DNA from 4 places in the Eubacterium sp. AM05-23 genome. Region 3 is predicted to be linked to each of the others. Evidence: riboswitches for the same ligand, from Rfam matches in the RefSeq annotation. Region 3 holds a riboswitch; each other region holds the start of a gene.
What was found. Region 3 has a riboswitch for cobalamin ahead of DW091_RS17225 (DUF2115 family protein). Riboswitches for the same ligand answer to the same signal wherever they lie in the genome.
Positions count from the first base shown of each region.

Region 1: another riboswitch for cobalamin. It lies ahead of nikB (nickel ABC transporter permease); the one in region 3 lies ahead of DW091_RS17225 (DUF2115 family protein).
Region 2: another riboswitch for cobalamin. It lies ahead of DW091_RS19375 (PQQ-binding-like beta-propeller repeat protein); the one in region 3 lies ahead of DW091_RS17225 (DUF2115 family protein).
Region 4: another riboswitch for cobalamin. It lies ahead of DW091_RS19540 (energy-coupling factor ABC transporter permease); the one in region 3 lies ahead of DW091_RS17225 (DUF2115 family protein).

Region 1 covers NZ_QUDF01000011.1:130,847-135,948, reverse strand. The annotation lists gene DW091_RS15285 (heavy metal translocating P-type ATPase) at 1-166, opposite strand, end outside; gene DW091_RS15280 (M14 family metallopeptidase) at 279-1,253, opposite strand; gene DW091_RS20730 (hypothetical protein) at 1,315-1,440, shown strand; cobalamin riboswitch at 1,489-1,669, shown strand; gene nikB (nickel ABC transporter permease) at 1,810-2,778, shown strand; gene nikC (nickel transporter permease) at 2,779-3,597, shown strand; gene DW091_RS15265 (ABC transporter substrate-binding protein) at 3,665-5,102, shown strand, end outside.
Region 2 covers NZ_QUDF01000021.1:44,746-49,847, reverse strand. The annotation lists gene DW091_RS19385 (energy-coupling factor transporter transmembrane component T) at 1-357, opposite strand, end outside; gene DW091_RS19375 (PQQ-binding-like beta-propeller repeat protein) at 1,037-2,548, opposite strand; cobalamin riboswitch at 2,682-2,807, opposite strand; gene DW091_RS19370 (D-Ala-D-Ala carboxypeptidase family metallohydrolase) at 2,848-3,333, opposite strand; gene DW091_RS20230 (CpXC domain-containing protein) at 3,402-3,677, opposite strand; gene DW091_RS19360 (hypothetical protein) at 4,105-4,638, opposite strand; partial or broken gene DW091_RS19355 (IS1182 family transposase) at 4,776-5,102, opposite strand, start outside.
Region 3 covers NZ_QUDF01000015.1:16,976-22,077, reverse strand. The annotation lists gene DW091_RS17240 (LysR family transcriptional regulator) at 1-714, shown strand, start outside; gene DW091_RS17235 (class B sortase) at 781-1,533, opposite strand; gene DW091_RS17230 (DUF2284 domain-containing protein) at 1,704-2,285, opposite strand; gene DW091_RS17225 (DUF2115 family protein) at 2,310-2,837, opposite strand; cobalamin riboswitch at 2,945-3,118, opposite strand; gene DW091_RS17220 (TIM barrel protein) at 3,166-4,131, opposite strand; partial or broken gene DW091_RS20405 (phosphoribosylaminoimidazolecarboxamide formyltransferase) at 4,290-4,444, shown strand; gene DW091_RS17210 (class I SAM-dependent methyltransferase) at 4,493-4,789, opposite strand; gene DW091_RS17205 (TetR/AcrR family transcriptional regulator) at 5,093-5,102, shown strand, end outside.
Region 4 covers NZ_QUDF01000022.1:42,930-48,031, forward strand. The annotation lists gene DW091_RS19535 (leucine-rich repeat domain-containing protein) at 21-845, opposite strand; cobalamin riboswitch at 1,255-1,384, shown strand; gene DW091_RS19540 (energy-coupling factor ABC transporter permease) at 1,543-2,295, shown strand; gene DW091_RS19545 (energy-coupling factor ABC transporter substrate-binding protein) at 2,297-2,617, shown strand; gene DW091_RS19550 (hypothetical protein) at 2,729-3,130, opposite strand; gene DW091_RS19555 (hypothetical protein) at 3,167-3,586, opposite strand; gene DW091_RS19560 (AraC family transcriptional regulator) at 3,696-4,562, shown strand; gene DW091_RS19565 (hypothetical protein) at 4,567-5,102, opposite strand, start outside.

The sequences.
Region 1 (5,102 bases), on a different contig from region 3:
TTTCCGGCAAAAGCCCGTCTGGATCTTCGGCGGTGAGGCGGAGCTGTTTGGTCGCGTAGACGATGTTAGCCTCGCTGACACCGGGCAGGGCTGCGATTTTGCGCTCGATTTTTGAAGCGCAGTCAGCACACCCCAGGTGCTCAAGTATATAAGTTTTTGTTGCCATAATGGCCTCCTCGGAAAGTTGGATTAAATATGATGAATAAAACATATGAATCATTGTTCATATGTTAATATTAACTGTCCCGAGGAGGTTTGTCAAGGGGTAAAAGTAAAAATTAACGGGTCATCCCTGCGGTTTCCGCAAATTTGCCGTAGGTGATAAGCTCACAGAAATCATCGGTCCAGAGGGTGGCGGACTGGTAGAGGACAACACCATCGTATTCGGCGTGGTAGGTGTCAAGCGTTTTGCCGAAGTAATCCCTGACCTCACCGAGGCGCTGGCCCTTGGCGATGAGCTCGCCCACCTTTACATCGGGATACCAGAGACCGTGGCGCGTGGGCATGAGGTAGACCAGATCGGTTAAATCCACAGGGCGGTGCCGCAGCTCGGGTGCGCCAGGCAGCACGCCCAGGTGCTTCAGAATATTGATGACATCCTTTTTATCCGCGTTCACTTCTTCCTGGGTAAAACGCCCTGCGCAGCCGCGCTCCAGCAGGATGCTGGGAATGCCAAGAACGCCGGCGTAATTGTAAGCCCCGGTGGTGGCAGTGGATTTGACCATATAGGGCACGTCGACGTGAAGGGCGGCCTGCCGGGCAGCTCTGGACACGGTCTCGTCTGCCGCGCCTACGTAATACACGTAAGGGGTCAGGTCTTCAAAAATCTCGCCGCAGTGCAGGTCAATGTAGAAATCAATTTGGGAATAAAGGCTGTACTCAAAAAAATGCGCGACACGGTCGGCAGGGGTGCCCTCCTGGCTGCCTGGAAAAACGCGGTTGAGGTTTTTGTTGTCTCCGGGCATAAGCGTTGGATAGCGGGACTCGAACCCGGGGACATTGACCGGGTGTATGAGGATCAGGCTTCCGTTTACATTTTCGGGGTCAAGCTCGCCGGCCAGCTGGATAGCAGCCTCGATGCCGACGTATTCGCAGCTGTGGATACCGCTGGTGATGAGGACGGTTTTTCCATCACCCGTGCCGTTGACCAGGGTGACGGGAACCTCGATTTCTGTGTGCGGGATGGGCAGCATGCCCTGGATTTTCTCGCCGGGGGAGGCGGTCAGTGTGCCGATTGATAGGTTGTTTTCCATTGCGGACTCCTTTCACTTTTGAAATAATTTTAATTTAAGCCGATTGCCTTGAGTATAAGGCATGGCGAAAACCAATGTCAAGCAGAAAAAAATAAAAGTAAAAAACATACCGGGTGGGGGTATCCGTTTAAATTTAATGCTTTTATTTTTAAAAAAGACTGGACAAGTGCGTGAAAGTCCAGTATAATTTAAGCAATTTCACAGTTTACCACAGTGAAATATTTGTTTAAAAAATTTAATCATGCCAAATACAAGTTCCCGATCGGGGATTAAAAGAGAAACCGGTGCGAATCCGGTACGATCCCGTCACTGTAATAGGGAGTTGTCCGCAAGATGTCACTGAGGCGCAGCCTTGGGAAGGCGTGGACAGACGAAGAACTTAAGTCAGGAGACCTGCTTGTATTGTTGTTTTCAGTAATCTTACGGTAGATAGGAGGGCTTTGTTTTCATTCAGCCGTCTGGGCTGTTTTTTTAATGATTTTCATGCCCTTTCCCTTTTATTCTCCGTTTCGGATTGTTACCCGTATTGCCATTTTGACAGAGGAGGATTTCTTTATTGAACACGAAACAGCTTGTTAACCGTTTGCTGCAAATCGTACTGGTGCTTTTTGGCATCAGCTTTCTGACCTTTTGCCTGACCTATTTATCTCCCGGTGACCCGGCCGAGCTGATGCTGGTGGCCGGCGGCACGCCGCCGTCTGAGGAGCTGCTAGCGGAAACCCGGGAGGAGATGGGCCTCAATGACCCGTTTCTGGTGCAGTATGGCAACTGGCTTAAGGGCTTTGTGGCCGGGGATATGGGGACGTCTTATTCCTCGAAAACGCCAGTGAGCGCGGTACTGCTTAACTGCCTTGGCCCGACGCTGGAGCTGGCGGCCGCGTCGCTTATTCTGATGCTTGTGATCTCCATTCCCCTGGGGATTCTGGCAGCCGTGTACCAGAATCGATTTCCGGATTACCTGGTACGGGGATTGTCCTTTATCGGTGTATCCTTTCCAGGCTTCTGGATCGGCCTGGTGCTTCTGTACGTGTTTGGCCTTAAGCTGAACTGGTTTCCCATCGCCACCTCGGGCACAGGCTTTATGAAGCTGGTACTGCCCGCAGTCACACTGGCCATTGCCATGTCGGCCAAATACACAAGACAGGTGCGCACCGCTGTACTGGAGGAGTTACGGCAGGATTATGTGGCTGGGGCCAGGGCCCGGGGCCTTAAGGAATCGGCCATATTGTGGCGGGAGGTGCTGCCAAACGCCATGCTGCCGCTGGTGACCCTGCTGGGCCTGTCCCTGGGTTCGCTGCTCGGCGGTACAGCGGTGGTGGAAATTATTTTCTCCTGGCCCGGCCTGGGCAAAATGGCTGTGAACGCCATTGCAGCCCGGGACTATCCGCTGGTTCAGGGCTATGTGATCTGGATCGCCCTGATTTACATGGTCATCAATCTGCTGGTGGATTTCTCCTACGGTTATCTGGACCCGAGGCTGCGGGGGCTGGACCGGGAAGTGAGAAGAAAGGCGGTAAAAGCGTAAATGAAAGCTTTTTTCAGACAGAACAGGCTTTTTGCTATCTGCGGGATTCTGGCGGTGGTGATTGTTCTGATCGCGGTGTTTGCGCCGTGGATCGCGCCCCATGATCCCTATGAGACCATTATGCAGAACGCTCTCAGGCCGCCGTCGGCGGAGTACCCCTGCGGCACAGACCAGCTGGGCCGCTGTGAGCTGTCCAGGATTATCTACGGGACGCGGGCGTCGCTGGAAATGACATTGACGCTGGTAGTTATTGTCTTTGCGGCCGGCACGTTTCTCGGGATGGCAGCCGGTTATTTCGGCGGTGCGGTGGACGCGGTGATCATGCGGATATCAGATATGATGATCTCTTTTCCGGGCATGGTTCTGGCCATTGCCATTGCCGGGATGCTGGGGCCGAGCCTCTTTAACACGGTCATTGCCCTGGCAGTGGTGAGCTGGACAAAATACGCCCGTCTGAGCCGCAGCCTGGTACTCAAGATCAAAAACAGCGCGTACATCTCCGCGGCGGTGGTTACTGGGGCGCGGACCGGCCGGGTACTGGGCGGTTACGTCGTACCGAACATCATTCCGACCATGATTGTGACCGCGGCCATGGATGTGGGCACCATGATGCTTGAACTGGCGGCCCTCTCCTTTCTGGGGCTGGGGGCACAGCCGCCCACGCCGGAATGGGGCTTGATGCTTAACGAGGGGCGGCAGTATCTGCAGACCGCGCCCTGGCTCATGCTGTTCCCCGGTATCGCTATTTTTATGGTGGTTTCGGTGTTTAACCTGATGGGCGACGGGCTCCGGGATATACTGGACCCGCGTCAGGATTAGGGCAGCGGGCCTGCGGAGCAAACAACGTTTTTATTTTAATTTTCATATGAATATGAGAGGAGACAAAATGAGTGAATTTAAGAAACTGGTATTGGCAGTGGCGATTCTGGCCATGACGGCAACGGGGTTATCGGGCTGCGGTAGCAGCGGAGGATCTTCGGGGGTCTCAGATCAGCTGAACATTGGAGTGACGAGCTTTGCGGATACGCTTGAACCCACCGAGCAGTATTTCAGCTGGGTGGTCATGCGTTATGGCGTGGGTGAAACACTGGTAAAATTCAACGAGGAGATGGGCGCAGAGCCCTGGCTTGCAGAAAGCTGGGAATTGGGCAGCGATAACCTGACCTGGACCTTTAAAATACGCGACGGCGTCAAGTTTTCTAACGGTACAGCCTTGACCGCTGACCTGGTCAAGACATCGCTGGAGCGGACCTTTGAGATGAGCAAACGCGCCAGCTCAGACTTTTTCCAGTATGAGTCTATAACCGTAGACGGATCAAACCTGGTGATCAAGACCAAGAACCCTACGCCAGGGCTGCCTGGCTGCCTGGCCGACCCGCTGTTTTTGATCGTGGATACCACTGTGGACACCACGGCCTTTGCCACGGACGGGCCGATCTGCACAGGGCCTTACGCGGTTAAATCCTTTGACAAGGAAAAATGTGTGGTGGCAAGAAATGAAAATTACTGGGATGGTGAGGTCCCCTACAGTGAAGTGAACATCCAGGTCATTGATGACGCCAACACCCGCGCTATGGCCCTGCAGTCGGGCGAGGTAGATATGGCCGTCAACATCAGCAGCAGCGATCTATCGCTGTTTGAGGGCAACGATCAGTTTGACATCAACAGCATCGCGTCGCTGCGGACCGTGCTTTCTTTTATGAACCAGCGCGGAGCACTGGCCGATTTGAAGGTGCGCCAGGCGGTGATCCGTGCCCTGGACCGCCAGACCTACGCGGATAATCTGCTCCACGGCACCTTTGAGGCCGGAAAAGCCCCGATTCCGCCGTCTCTGGATTACGGTTTTAACACCCTGAAGGATGAAAACGCCTATAATCTGGAGAGCGCCAGACAGCTGCTGGCCGAGGCAGGCTATGCGGACACCAACGGCGACGGTATTGTGGAAAAGGACGGACAGAACCTGACGCTCCAGTACGTTATTTACGACAGCCGCGCAGAGCTGCCTATCCTGGCCACCGCTACCCAGGCCAACCTGAAGGAAATCGGCATTGACGTCAAGGTCGAGACCTACGAATACACCACTTTGCTGGATATGCAGGAAAACGGCGAGTACGATCTGTTAATCTGGAACGTCATCACCGCCAACACCGGCGACCCGGAAAACTACCTGAAAGAATACTGGAAAACCCATACCGATGAAAACAAAAACGCCAATACGGCCGGCTACAGCAACCCTGAGGTCGACGCGGTCTTAGACCAGCTGTCCACCGAGTTTGACACGGCTAAACGGCAGGAGCTGGTCATTACGGCCCAGCAGCTTATCA
Region 2 (5,102 bases), on a different contig from region 3:
CTTTGTATAGCACGAAAACCAGACAATAATCGAAACCAGCGTCACTGCCATCACTACGCCATAGACCATTGATTCCAATGTCATCGGATTTCCATTTCTTAAATAAAATAAAATTGTCACTCCATAGTGGTTAAACATCGGGTTAATGAGCATGGTGATCAACATAACCGGTAGGCTGAAAATCAGATTCATCTTGACTGATTTCCGCCATCCCAGCAGCACAAAAGAATATACGACTGCCGCAGCAAGCGAAATGCCAAGAATTACTGGATGATTCACAAACATGCCAATAACCAGTACGATCACAAAAAACGCGAAATTAACAATGGGGTGATAAGTTGAAAAAGTATCCTCCATCTCTGTCTCCTCCTAAATTATCTGCCAAAACATGGCATCAACCGTAAGCCAAACCCTTTAGAAAAACCGGTCTGGCCTACGGCTGCTGCTTTTATTTCTTTCCCTGCGTCACATCCTTTGCTTTGTTATCCGTGTGTGTAATAATATAGAACTAATATATTTCAAAGGGAGATCCCAATTGAAAACGTACGGGGGAGAATTGCCGGATCCCAAGTACCGGCATCAGCTTGCGCCTCCCCCTTCTAGCATAAATAAAGAAAGATTACCAGGCACTTGCCCGTTATTCAAGTGCCTTTTCAATAAAGCTTTCCAGAGGCTCCATTGAAAAAGCCCTTACAAACAAAACAAAAAGCCTTCCACATTCTTATGTGAAAGGCTAAATAGTATTTATTTAAATCGTATTCAATTATGATTTTTTGCGCACTTGTCCAATCCGCTTCCACATGTAACGTTTGATTGGCCGTACCAAGGTTCCGAATTTTCTGACTTGTCACCCGAAGGCTGTACAGTTGCAGTGGAGCAGTTGAGCTTTGCACTCATTCCTCTTTCCCAAGGTCGTCATATTATTAACTTGTATAGACATAACTTATCTATATGATACCTAAAGACTTCCTTAATGTCAACCCACTTCTCTCCGATTGTTATTATTTTTTGTATTGGGCGGGTTTGCTGAAAAAATCTACATTGTTTTTCCCACACTGCGCTGTAAAATAATCAATGCATCATAAGACGTAATTTGGCCGTCATGATCCATATCCGCATTGGATACGCGTTCCTCCGGTATGACATTTTTTCCAACCGAATACTGCAAAGCCAGCAGCGCATCATATGAGGTGATCTGACCGTCACCGTCCACATCTCCTAAAATTTCCGGAGATGCCTCGGTATTTAATGCCCACAGATAACCAGAGTCATTTTTATAATAAAGGGTTCCCTCCTGGTCACTGACCAGACTGGCTGTACAATACTGCGGGTTGGACGGAACGTATAAATCTCTGACGTCTGGTTCTTTATTGCCCGCAAAATCCTTAATCACCTTTACCGTACCCACAGAATTGTTCAGCGCGACATAAAGATAAACCGTCTGATTGTTTTCTGCCGTGGCATAAGCTGTGGTTAAAAGCGGCGAGGACTGGGATGGACCGTCAATATCCACAGCATAAATCAGGTTCATGGTCTTGGCGTCAAAAACATTTAACCCCCCGCGGCTGCTGATATTGCCAGCCATAACGTAGACACGTCCATTATAAACCACCGGCGTCGAGGTGACCAGGCCATTGACGTCGCCCGAGAGCACACTGCCTTTGTTAAAGCTGCCGTCCCCATTCACCGTCATGGCGTACACCTTCTGCGCGTCCTTCGCGGTAAAATAGAGCGTACCCCGAGCGGTGTCGTAGGCGACGCTGCCGCGGATATTGCTTTCTGCCTGATAGCTGTCGATCTGCTCGCCAGTCAGCTTGTTGCGCGCTTGGACAAGACCCTTTTCGTTCCCATAGACAACCGCCTGACCCACGATGGTCGCGCCAGCCCAGTAGCAGGCCGAGTCCTCATCCACCCAGGTATATTCCTGAATTTCATCGCTGCTCTCGGTATCGGTATCCGCAGAGCTGACACAGAAAAAACTGCCTTTTGTGCCGTTGCCGTTGCTGGTGCCCACATAAACATTCCCATTATCATAAATCACAGGGCAAAGAGGCTGTTGGCCGTCCCCCTTTGTACGCCACAGCGGCTTCAGCGTTTCTGCGTCAAAAGCCTGCAGAATGCCACTGTTAAGCGGCACAAAGATCTTGCCGTCTCCATAGGCCGCGTAGCTGAAATAGCCGGTATTGATAGCCATCTCCTGCTCCGCCAGTACCTTTCCCGTGTTCCGGTCCACCCGTCTCAACATTTTGCCGCCCGCGATATAAAGGTCATCTCCAACAATGATCGGCGAGCCCACGCCCAGCCCATCCGTTTTCCACTTTTCCATGACCGCCGCATCACCCGTCGGCAGCTTTGTGTCCACAATCGCCATATTGGTACTGTCTTTTCGGAAGGCCGACCAGTAGCTGGCATCGCTGACGACCTCTGTGGCGCCCGTCACCGTGTCTGCCTTGGGCAGCGGCGCCGCCCCCACGTTTCCGGAAAAGACAAACGCCCCTGCCAGAAAAACCACCGCCAGCTTAGACGCGAACTTAAATCTGCTTTTCATTTATTTCTCCTCCATTTTTGATTACTAAATGATTCCGTCCTTTTAAAGCAGCGCATACAAAAAGACCTTCCGGCCAACGCCGAAAAGGTCTAAAAAAGCAAAAAAATCCCGATTCATGCGCTCGCCCAGCTCCGCAGCAGCGTACTCTCTCAGGATTCTGACTAACCGGTAAATACCGGATCACAGCAACGGTTTTGTTGGGGATTCACACCCCATTTCCCTCATCATTTAATTTAAGCCTAATTATAGCTTAATCTGCATGATTAATCAAGTTAAAATTCACGTCTTCCTCTCTTCTTTTAACGCCATATCTCACAGTGGTCAAACTGCTGGTCCGGGTACTCGATGACCCCAAGGCCCAGCTCTCTGGCCGCAGCCGCCACCTCGTCGTAGGGCGCCCCCGGGCAGTACAGATCCGCCGCGCGGCCGCTCAGGTGCCAGGAGTTCTCAATGCCGCCCACCTCCGCGTTGCGCGTCTTGCACCGCACACCCGAGGTGATGATGATGGGCCGGTCGAAATAACACCGAAGCTGATCCACTTTTTCCAAAAGTTCCGGGTCCATCTGAGCCGGCCACCCGTCACAGTAGCCCGCGCAGTCACAGGCATATTCCTCCATTAAAAAATGTGCCGACGCCCAAGGCCCGGAAGTGAGGATGGGATCCTCCGGCAGCGGATGGTCGATCACCGTCCCGTCCCCAGGCGGCTCCCGCGTCTCCGACTCCGATAGCAAAGGCTCTGGCGACGCGTCCGGTACCGCCTCCGGCGAAAGCCTGAAGCTGGTCAGAAAAACTCAGGAGATTAGAATGAGGATTGCTACGATTAAACTTCGACTGATACGTTGGTAAAAATTTTTCAATTGGTGCTCCTTTCTTGAACGAGTTGATAGTTGACAATTGATAGTGGATAGCAGGTGATGATTTTGTCGTTCAGATTGACTTCAAAAATATGGATTTTTTCTAACAAATCCATCATCTCTTTGGTAACGCGGATCCGGTAATCTGGAAAAAGCGCTTCGGCATCCCGGATGATTGCTTCTGTTTCGAACCCACCTAGGTCCAGTATGAGGTAAAGCTTTTTTCCATATCCTGATAACACAGGCTGTAAGGCTTTCTGTATTCTTGTCCGCAATGGGGACAAATATTGTTAATCACTCTTGTTTTTGTCATTTTTTCCTCTTTTTAACTTTTTTATTTTTAATAAAAAAAGCTTCTATCCAAAATCGCATGTTTATAACGACTTTGGACAGAAGCTCTTGTTATGCTAAAGTGCTTTGTTTGCTCATCGGTCCTTTTTGGCAAGGTGCCGACGTTTCATTCTGAAGATCAGTGATCCGACTTAGATTTCGCCTTACGGTTGCGCATCAGTTTAAGTTTTTCACTCAATTTCCCTTTGAAAACAATTTCTTGTTCTCAGTTAACGCTTAAATGGCTAACGCTCTCCAGAAACATTCTATTTTTTCTGACCTTTTTACTCTCAATTACTATTCGAGCATTTATACCTTTAAAAATCAAGGTATGAGGGGCGTTTTTTTACAGTATTAATTTTTTATTTGACCCTACTGCCCTGAAATTTTTTTGACAAAGCGCAGAGACTCCTCTTCCTCGGGCTGGGCGCTTGTCTGTAGCTGGTATTTATCGATAAGATCCAGAATGACCCATTCTTCTGTCTGCAGCAATTTTTCTGCCCTTGTACTGTCCTGGGGCTGTTCTGCCGGGTTCATGTGCAGCAGGAAGGGATAACGCCCTTTTGAATCTGCGGCGCATATGACGCTATAGGTACCTTCCAATGTTTGATAGGCTTTGAAAATGGGTTCCTCTGCCCGTTCCGCTTCCTCATAAACCGCGTAATGAAACTCGAAACGTCCGTTTTCTCTGAAAATAAGGGTTTCCAAGTAGGCATCGTCACTGATCCACATGCCCTGCAGCAGTTCGCGGGTTGGATCGGCAGTTTCGGCAGTATTCTGAGGTGTGACCGTGGGCTTGGATTTTGCTGCCTTTGTTCTGGTTTGGCTGCTGTACCAAAACAGGCCGCCAAACACGAGGGCCGCAAATACCAGCAGCAGAATGCCCCACAGAATAATTTTCTTCATTTCCTCTCATTTGCTCTTTCTATAATGTTTATTTATTCTTCCGGGTTTATTTTATCATAATCTACAAAATGCCGCAACGCTTTTGTAAACGGTGCACCCGAACAAAAAAGCGACGCCAGATTGTCAAAGAACCCTGATTAAAAAGAAAAATCAGGGTTCTTTTTATATAAACAAACGAAAAAGAAAAAAGAACAAAAAGCTTTTGCCTTCCAAAGGGCCAGCTTTTTGAGATTCATGGCAGCAACTTTAAGCCTGACCCAGTTGGTGACTGCCTTCAGACCTCTGTAAAGCGTATAACGCATCGCGTGTTTTTCCTTGGCATCGGCAAAAACCCGAGGGGTGGTTTGACTCCGAAGCGCATAGCTCGTCTTTCCAAGCGGGGAATGCCGGACATCCTCAGCTCTTTCAAGGTAATCTTCCCAGATATGCCGGTTAACTGTCTTTTCAAAGGTTTTGCTTTCCGT
Region 3 (5,102 bases):
AGCGAATATCTTGAAAGGCGGTACAAGCACCGAAAAACCCTGCCCATGCGTTTTTCTGTTTCCACTCAACGCCTTCCCTTCTCGGTCATGTCCTTCATACAGATTGTCGAGGACCTTGAACTCAGGCATTATGACATCGCCATCCGCGAGTGCCCAACCCATGAGGTCATACACGATGTGGCGTCCAGGCGCAGTGAGCTTGGTATTTTATGTATTAACGAGCACTATCTCAACACCATGCAGAAGCTCCTTGATTCCAGTAATTTAACCTTCTGTGAGCTGGGGCAGCTCACCATTTATGTTTTCCTGCGGAAAAAGCACCCCCTGAGCGGAAACACCTCCCTGACGCTGGATATGCTCAGAGAATACCCCTTCGTAACCTATGACCAGGGCGAGGACAACATGCTGCATTTTTCTGAGGAAATCTTGTTTAATGAAATCTGGGATAAAAACATTCACGTCATTGACCGATGCTCCAAAATCGCCCTTGTCCGCGGCACAAACTGCTTCAGCATCGGCCCTGACCTGACCAACAGCGATGCTGACCGTATGCATTCCAACATGAGTGAAGTAAGGGCTGTCCGTCTTTTAGACAACGACCAGCGGCTCCACGCCGGATATATTCTCAGAAACGAGCACAGCTTAAGCGCCATCGGCGAGAAATATATTAAGGTCCTGACCGAAAAGATAAAATCCTTTGAAAAATGGGACTGAGAAAGTAAAAAAAGCCGTATTCACAATGATACGGCTTTTGTAACATTTTTTGACCCGGCGTTGTTTTTATGAAACACGACGGGCAATTACGGCTAAACGGCCATCGTTCAGTCCGACATTAAAGATACAGGTGGACAGTGTAAGGATCTCATCACCTGGCTGTACATTTACATCGGTCGCGACAATGCTCTGGTTTTTTATGTTTTGGTAATAGGCCAGAAAACTTTCATCGTCGGCAAATTCCAGCTGTCTGTAATCATAGTCCTGCTCAACCACCAGCACGGCAAAGATCTCCCAAACGCCGTCACCGCCCAGTTCTAGCGGTCTTCTGTAAACAATTTTATTGTGCTCTGTAATAAAATTTGGGTCTTTATAGTAATAAAGCAAATCGTCAAACATGACATGCACGCCGCTGCGCATGGTGCTATGCCCATAAATCAGCGAATTCTGGCTTCTGGGCTGCCACTTGTAATTCATATCTAAAAAGGGAACGCCTCTTTCATCCGACTCGCCGTTGAATGAGGTATACAAATATTTATCATTATCGGTTGTCTGTACTACAGGGGTATCGATATTTGTCCCTTCAATACTCAGCCAGCCAACGGTTTCCGGGTTTACCTCACGCAATGCCGCCCAGTCGATGCTGTTATCCTCGCGGTTTATGACCTGCATTTTAAGAATCGGTGTGTTGTTTGGAAAGAACTCTTTATAAAGCATCCACCCTGCCGCCCCTAAAAGGGCGAGAATGATCAAAATGATGACAATGTCACCAACGACACGCACAGCGCTTCTTTTTTTCTTCACTTTCTTTTTTGTCATATTTATGTTTTATATCCTTCGGGCCTGCTGTCCTTGCGCATTTGTATTTTAGTCAACTCGATTTTATAAAACCCAAAGGCTTCATACCTCCTTTTATGGTTATTCATTATATCAAATCTTTCTAAATTGATAAAGACTTAAATGATAACAAAAAGGATTTTGTGCTTGTCTTAAAAAAGAATAAAGCTGAAATACGTCAGGGTTTCCGGGCCATGGGTATAACGCAGGCCAGTTTTGATCACAATATCCATTACAATAATCCCATACCCCTCCACTGAGGGAAAGAGCTTATCTGGATACCGGCAAGGCTCGTGTGGGTAGGTGCACGCGTCACAGACCAGACACCCTTCTGTCGACAATACGAGACTGTTCGGCCGATGTGTCCGAAACTGCTGAGCTACTCTGGCCGTGACTGCCTCGTGTCTGATACGGGCATCCTGCCAGCCCCTTGCGTTATAGCGCCCTTTCAAATCCGCGACGGTAGAAAAAATCAGCACATTTTTATAGGAGAGACATTTCAGCACACAGCTTTCATAGCTTCCCACAGCCGGAGGGCACGCCCATGTCGCGTCAAATTGTCCGCAGCTGTTGTGTTGACACAAAGTCCGCGTCTGGTCTGAAAAAAGCAGCTGATCGGTCGTTGAAAAAGCGCATTCATTCACACCCATTTCCTGCGGTGATGGGTGCATAAACACACTCGGATGATTCATGATTTTTTCATTCGTATTAAATGCTGTTCTCAAATTATCCATTGTTACCTCAAATCTAAAACGGCTTTACACACTGATGCGATTCTCTGCCGTAGCACAATCCCCAGTCTCCGGCGTCTCTTTGCAGTGAGCACTGCAGAAATGACAGAGTGCGTCCGGATTGCGTAGCTCTCTGGCCTTTTGAGGACAGTAATACTGATCAAACTGCTGCTCCAGAAACTGTCCGTCAAAGTGGCTTCCTACAGGGTGGAGAGGTTTTTCTTCGATAAAAGCCAAATAAGTGCACGCGAGCTTGACCATGCTTCTCTGCAGCTCTCCTCCAAGGGCATAATCTTCCAGGTATTGGTCAATCAGGCGTTCAAAGGCATGTAACCGTTTTTCACTGATGCTTTTTATGGCGCAGTTTTCCAGAGCCTCTGTCTTCAGGCTGATCAGCGCTGTTACATTGTAAATGGTATTGAGCATAGTCTGGTGTGCCAGCGTCCCCGGCTTATACTTAATCTTCTGTACCTCCTCGCGCTGCTGCATCAAAACCTCCAGATCAAACATTTCGGCTTCCTCTTGAAGCTGGAGGACTAAATCATATTTTGTCATTTTTTTCCTTTCCCGCTCCTTTGTCCACAAAAAAACCTTCTCTGATTCAGAGAAGGTAAAAAGACACGAGACTGCTTGTGGTTTGTCCTATTACTCTAAATCGGAGCTTTAAGAACCTGCTTCTGAGTCGGTCTTCTGGCTCTGCAATATCATCCTTCTCCCTTCCCGCCCACAGGCAGTGGTTATTTGAGAGGCATTTTGCATTACAGCTGCGATTACAGCAAGGGAGTCACACCCTTTTCCCATTACACAGAACAGTTTCACAATTAAATTTTCTTTATCATATCGCTTTCTGCCGTTTTTGTCAAGAAAAAAGCGCCAGAGAATGCTACTTTAAGGCCATGAGCTGCCAATCCAGCTTCTGCCCATGCTCGGCCGAGTCGGCGCTCACAAGCTCCAGCGTCAGGTATTCGGGCGATATTCTTTGTATCAGTGCATTTACTTCTGGGTGTGTGAAGGGCAGATGGGCGTCAATATTAAAAATATGCTCTGAACACTGACAAAAACGATCCCAGAACGACTCTTTTAAATCCGGCGGATTCTGGGCAATTTTCTGGACATAGGCCCCTGAGAGGGATTGCTGGAGGTGCATCCCACAGATATAATCGCAAAGCGGTCCGTGGGCGTCGAGCATTTTATTGATGTAGTCAATGCCTTCCTTTTCTGTCCTCAGCTCTAAATTGGTATGCAGTAAATGGCCGGTATCCAACATAATCCCCTTTTGAGCGGTATGTATTCCCCTCAGCAGCCGCTCCGTCATTTCCGGTCGGGTAAGAGTCAGGCCTGGCCACCAAAGATTTTCGACCAAGAATTTAAATGTGTAATTTTTACCGTCCAAAAGCGTGTTGATCACTTCACAGCTTGCGTCAATCACTGTCTCGTCACTATAATGAAAAACATTGTGATAAGTTTCTGTAAAACGGCAGTCCGAGACATGGAACACCACATACTCGGCATTCAGTGTCTGCGCTATGTCCAGTTCCTTTTCTAAGCGGTTGAGGATACTGGATTTATCCTTTCCCTCATAATATACCTCCCAATTTTCCGGCTTATCAAACTCCTGCAGCAAGGCATCTTCATCACTACGCCATAGATCCAGCCAATAAGGGAACATTCTCAGATGCACGCCCACAACATCCTCCTGAGGTATCTTCTCAGGAATACGCTCATTCCACAATACCTGAAGCTCCAGACCGTCCAGACCGCGGGATTTGTAAAAATCCTTCAAGGCCCCCCGATCTTCAAACCGATCCATATCATGGCTGAATACTGTCATATTAATCAATTTTTTCATCTTAGCAGCTCCGCTTTTCCCATATTTTCAAAATTTAAAAATGACTGACTTGTCTTTATCATAGCTTTCACGCTTTGTTTTGTCAATCTCCATAAAACTTTTCATACCTGTTACTGCTGCAAAAGCATTGACACCAGATTAAGAAGCCGTGATGCCTTTTCCCCTTTGGCGACAACATTGAACGCGCGTGCAAAAGCAGCGTCACCTGCATTGCCAGTCCGGCGGCTCGGTCCGGGATAACATGGTCATTGAATTCTGTGATCAATACAATATTGCTATGGTCATGACCGGACTCCGTTTGTTCCATTATTAAGTTTAAGGCCGGTCAGTGCCGCTTTTCCATAGTAATCTAAAAAGGTGCTTACGACGCGCATTCCTCTTTCAATTTTTCATGATCAGCGCTTTTTATGGCATCATCTACATAGTCTTTAGTGATGTCCACACCGACAACCTCATACCCTCTTCGGGCAAATTCCAACGAATGTCTCCCAAAGCCACAGGCCATGTCGAGGATTTTTTCTGTCCCATTCAATTTTAAGGTTTTTATAATAAACGCAACTTTATCGACGGTATTTTCTACCCACGACTGGTTTTTGATGTCCAGGCTCCATATTTCTTTATACCAGTTTTTTTCTGATGATTTTAAGGTCGAATTCACTTTTTCTCCTTTGTACATTATCATTTTACCTTCAAATTAATCATACTGTATAAACCAAGAGAATACTGGTCTTGTATTATGTTTTATGCTATTATTGTTCATTAATTAGTTACGGCTATTAATCGGAAGCACATCTAAAATACATTTTCAGATATTTTGCATCACTTTAAACTATCGAAGACTTCATCTCTGAGATTACCTGCACTTTGTCAACACAACAAATTCTTAAGGCTTCTCTTTTATTAAATTTTAATCATTGACACTTATTCAATTACTGTGCTATCCTATATGCGAGGTGATGAAATGCGAGTAT
Region 4 (5,102 bases), on a different contig from region 3:
TCAAGATTTACCAGGAATTTCTACTGAATATAATTGACCTTATAATCGTATATCTTGCAATAGCGGTCTATCCTAGATCCCTCATAGCAATGCACCGTCACGTCGTTCCGGTTAAAGAGCCACTCGCCCACTTCTTCGGGATCGTGTTTTATCTCGACATCCTTTAAATTGGGACATCCGTGAAAGGCCCATTTACCAATAACTTTTACTGTTTCTGGTATCTTGAGGGCTGTCAGCTTTTTACATTTTAGAAATCCGGATTCGTCGATCACCTCCAAACCCACTGGCAGATCAAGCTGCTGAAAGCTGCAGTTTACAAAGGCTTCCTTGCCGATATATTTTAAGTTTTCTGAAAATCGGATGGATTCTAAGCTTTTACACATGTAGAAGGTCCTGAAGGGTAGCTTTTCGATGGCAGTGGGAATCTCAATATGTGTGAGTTTATCGCAGTTGTAAAAGGCGTTTTCTCCAATTTTGGTAAGTTGTTTTGGCAGTTCTATCCTTTCCAGCCCACGGCAAAATTTGAAGGTGCGGTCTTTTATGGCCTTTACTCCCTCTGGAATCACAAGAGCCTGTATTCTTCGGCATTCCATAAAAGCGGCTTCTCCCAAAAGCTTGAGGCCGGAAGGCAGGTTGATGGACGAAAGCATGGTGCATCCTTCAAAGGCATGACCGCATATTTCCTTAACAGAACCGGCTACTTTAACTCTTTGCAACTTGGTCAGATTTTTAAACGCATTGACGCTGATCCGCTCAACACCTTCAGGAATGTCAGCGTACTTCACTGTTGCCTTTGGCAGATTCTTTTTTGAAAAGGCCTCTATCCTTTTTGCACTCTCACTCATTTTTACCTCCAAAATTCTCCATTTAAAATAAGTTCATTTATCGTACGAAAAACGCCGCTATATAACTATAACTAATTGCACCTTCATTAAAATGATTTTATTTCAATTTTATAGATATCATGCTTTTTCTATACCTATAGTTTCTATATTTATTCAAATGCATTTTTTATACTTTTGAAGCTATAAAATCCAACAACAGAACCTATTGTAGTCCATTTTTACGATTTTGTCAAATAATCAAAAAGCTTTTAAGGATATTCATATTTTTTACCTTATATTTATCGCAGCGCACAGGTAATATACATATAGGGGGCATGTGTATATCTATATCTAATATTTTTTCTAAAAATTCAACTTTACGCTATTGACATTACAAAAAAGGGTGCTATAATTAGAAATGTAGTCGGTTCTCCGGCACATTTTTAATGATTTCCATCATAATCGATGGTTTAAGCAGAATTGGGTGAAAATCCCAAACGGTCCCGCCACTGTAAGACGTATGTCAAGTCAGGATGCTGATCATTAAAACTGTATTACATTTGGTTACGAGGAGATAACTAAGTGTTTGGACGAAATCACAGGATTTTATTTTATTTCGTACTTTCACCGCTTATCTGCCCGGTAAGCGGTTTTTTTATACTTTTTTAGTTTATTGAATCACAGCCAATGTAAAAATTCATTTATCGAGGAGGTAAAAATGACAAAGAATCAAAGAAGGTTTGTCACACTGCTTGGCGCCTGGGCGCTTGTATTTGGGATTGTACCCGCCGCAAACGCAATGCACATTATGGAAGGTTATCTTCCTGTGGGGTACTGCATTGCCTGGGGAGTTATCTGTCTGCCCTTTTTAGCTGCTGGTTTTTTCTCGATCAAAAAAACCCTGACGGGCAACAGAAGATCCATTACACTTCTGGCCATGGCCGGCGCATTCATTTTCGTTATTTCTTCACTGAAGATTCCATCTGTAACGGGCAGCTGTTCACACATGACAGGTACGGGGCTTGGCGCGATTTTATTTGAACCAAGTGCGGTTAGTATTTTAGGCATTATTGTATTATTATTCCAGGCCATTCTGCTGGCTCACGGTGGTTTGACTACCCTTGGCGCTAACACTTTTTCAATGGCAATTGCCGGTCCGTTTGTATCTTTTGGAATTTATAAGCTCTGTCAGAAGATCAAGGTTAACCGCAAGGTCGGCATTTTCCTGGCCGCTGCTCTTGGGGATTTATTTACCTACTGTGTTACCAGCATTCAACTGGCGATGGCTTACCCGTCCGAGCAGGGCGGCGTGGCAGCTTCTGCTGTTAAATTCCTGGGGGTTTTTGCTCCCACGCAGCTGCCGCTTGCCATTATCGAAGGGATTTTAACGGTTATTATCGTTATCGCATTGGAAACCTACGCAAGCCCGGAACTCAAGTCCATTGGCTTCTTAGCATCGGAGGAAGTGTAAAATGAGCAAAAATAAAAAAACGGTTATCATTCTTCTTGTTATTGTTGCTTTATTGGTGGTTGTACCGCTTTTTGCCCTTCAGGGCGCTGAATTTGGCGGTTCTGACGATGCGGGCAGCACCATGATCGAGGAAATTCAGGGAGGTGAATATGAACCCTGGTTTACTCCTGTTCTTGAAACGCTGATCAACGGGGAACTGCCTGGCGAAGTTGAATCTCTGATTTTCTGCCTTCAGACTGGTATCGGCGTTGGTATTCTGGCTTTCTTTATGGGCCGAATGGTGGAACGCAAGAAACTGGGGAAAGAAGAAGCTGAGCTATAGTACTGACAAGAATACAAAAAATAAAACACGCCTAAACAGCGTGTTTTATTTTTTTAAATTATCCCCCTATATAAATAGGAAGACTTTTTTATCTATTGAACGTCTGATTGACTATTCTTCTTTTTTCGTTTTAAAAATTAAACATACCAGCATGGCGATTACTGTCATCCAACACAGCACTGTTATGGCTAATGCAGGCTTATTCAGATATAAGGCTGGACGAGCAAGAAAATACAGCATAACAGCGACGAGCAACGCGGTTACCAAAATAATAAGGTAGATACGTACATTTTTAAGATTATACTTATCACGTTTATACTCAAAGCAAATAAATGTGAGCCAGGCAAAAAGGCTTAAAAACAAAGCGACTCTGCCCCAGAATAAAAAAGTATGAAGCCAATTGATCACCTCAGTTTGCGATCCGCTGTAAAGGTAAGTGTCGATTCCTTTTAATACAAAATAGCCGATAAAAAATAACATCAGTTTAATATGGTTATCCACTCTTCTTTTCATGGCACAGACTCCATTCCATTTTTAAAATTTTAATCTTTATTTCCTGATCTTACTGTTTGAAAAAACCTGCAAAAGTGAGATCAGAATACCAATCCATCCAACTGTTTTGACAAAGGTAAAAAATGCCCGGTACGGACTGTAGAGCGGTACAAAGCACTGGATCAAAACGACTGCGCAGCCAAGTCCAGTGGCGATTATCAGATAATTTTTCACTTTTTTTAAATCGTAGTATCCTTTATAGGTTGACAGAATATAATAAGCAAAAGCGGCAATCATCACCAACAGCCCACAGACCTGTATAATGCCAAAGGTATAAGCGATACCGCTGAGCTGTTCAGGGGCCAGGAAGTGGCTCCCGTTTCGCTGGAGCCAGATGCTGAAGAGATTGATAGAAAGCGCCAGCAATGCCATGGCCAAAATAATATAACGCATGCCTTTATCTTTTTTCTTATCCATGTTTTTACCTCTCCTTCGTTCTTCATAACGGACAATATTTTAAAAAACGGCAACAAAAATCAAACTTTTCTCTGTAAATAGCGTATAATAAAAATCAAGGAGGAATCCTATGGAACTAAACGCTGTTTTTACTTACATTGAAATGCACCTGAATGAAGACCTCACGCTCGATGTGCTAGCCCGACATTTTGGGTATTCAAAATACTATTTTTTACGTTCCTTTCACAGGGAAACAGATACAACGCCATCGGATTACATCCGCAGGCGCAGACTGGCAAGTGCCGCATCCCTGTTAAGACATACCGACTACCCTATTTTAAGAATTGCCTTTGAGCTTTGTTTTGAATCTCAGGAAGCGTTTACACGTTCATTTAAAAAAATTTATGGATTACCACCAGGAAAATACCGCCTCCTGATGAAAGATTTAACGAAAGGATACAAAATTATGAGCGAAACAAACCCTTTTGAAGCGTGGACCCTCACAGGCAGTGCCCCGGAAAAATACCAGCTGATGTCCGATGACAGGATCTTTAACGCCGGGACCCAGTCAGCGCGCCTAAACTCGGGCACTGAAAAGATAAATGCTGGTGATTTTTGTGCCATCGCCCAGCTTTTCAGCGCCAGATATTATATTGGAAAACGCGTTCGCCTTTCCGGCTATTTAAAAACACTTTCTGTGGACGGCTATGCGGGGCTTTGGCTGAGAATAGACACCCCCTTAGGCACCGCTGCCTTTGATAACATGCATAATCGACCGGTTAATGGCACATCCAGCTGGTGCCGTTATACCTGTGTGCTCGATGTTCCCCTGGAAAGCACTTCCATTGCAATCGGCGCGCTGCTTTGCGGCAGCGGTACGCTCTGGATTGACCAGCTCCAGTTTGAGGTGGTTGATCCAAGCGTCCCACTGACCGTTCCAAGCCAGTCTGAACACCTTCCCGGTCATCCTGAAAATCTTAATTTTCAGGAAGGGTAACATTTTAATTTTTAGCGATACTTTGGTAAAAGGTCACTTCATCTCCTAACACTCCGCCCATTTTCGTAAGGGTCAATGTGTCATCTTGCTTGCTGATATGCCAGTTTCCGCTTTCTGTCAGAGCCATAGCCCGTTCAGAAAGCGGTGCTTCGGTATCCGGCATTAGCTGAAGATTCAAGTTCCACTCAGTTCTTTCAATGTTAAGGGACTCACCTTCTAAAATGTTGTAGATGCCGCCAACTGTCTCCGGATTTCCTTGTTCATCATTATAGATAAGAATAAAGGAACTATCTTCTCTGAAATGAAAGGTTTCGCGTGCGTTTTCCCGCGTCGTCCAGAAGCCTCTTATCCATTTTGCAGCAGCCACTGCTTTGGTCGGGTGGCGTAGATCATAAGATTGCTCTGCAGTCTCCTTTATTCTGAAATACCAGGTATCTATTTTGCTGCACCGCAAAGCATCGCCGCTAAAAGACCAGTCGTCATTGCTAAAGCTTGTTTTGGCATGTTCCATGGTATAGTCCTGCTCCTTGCCTCTAAGCC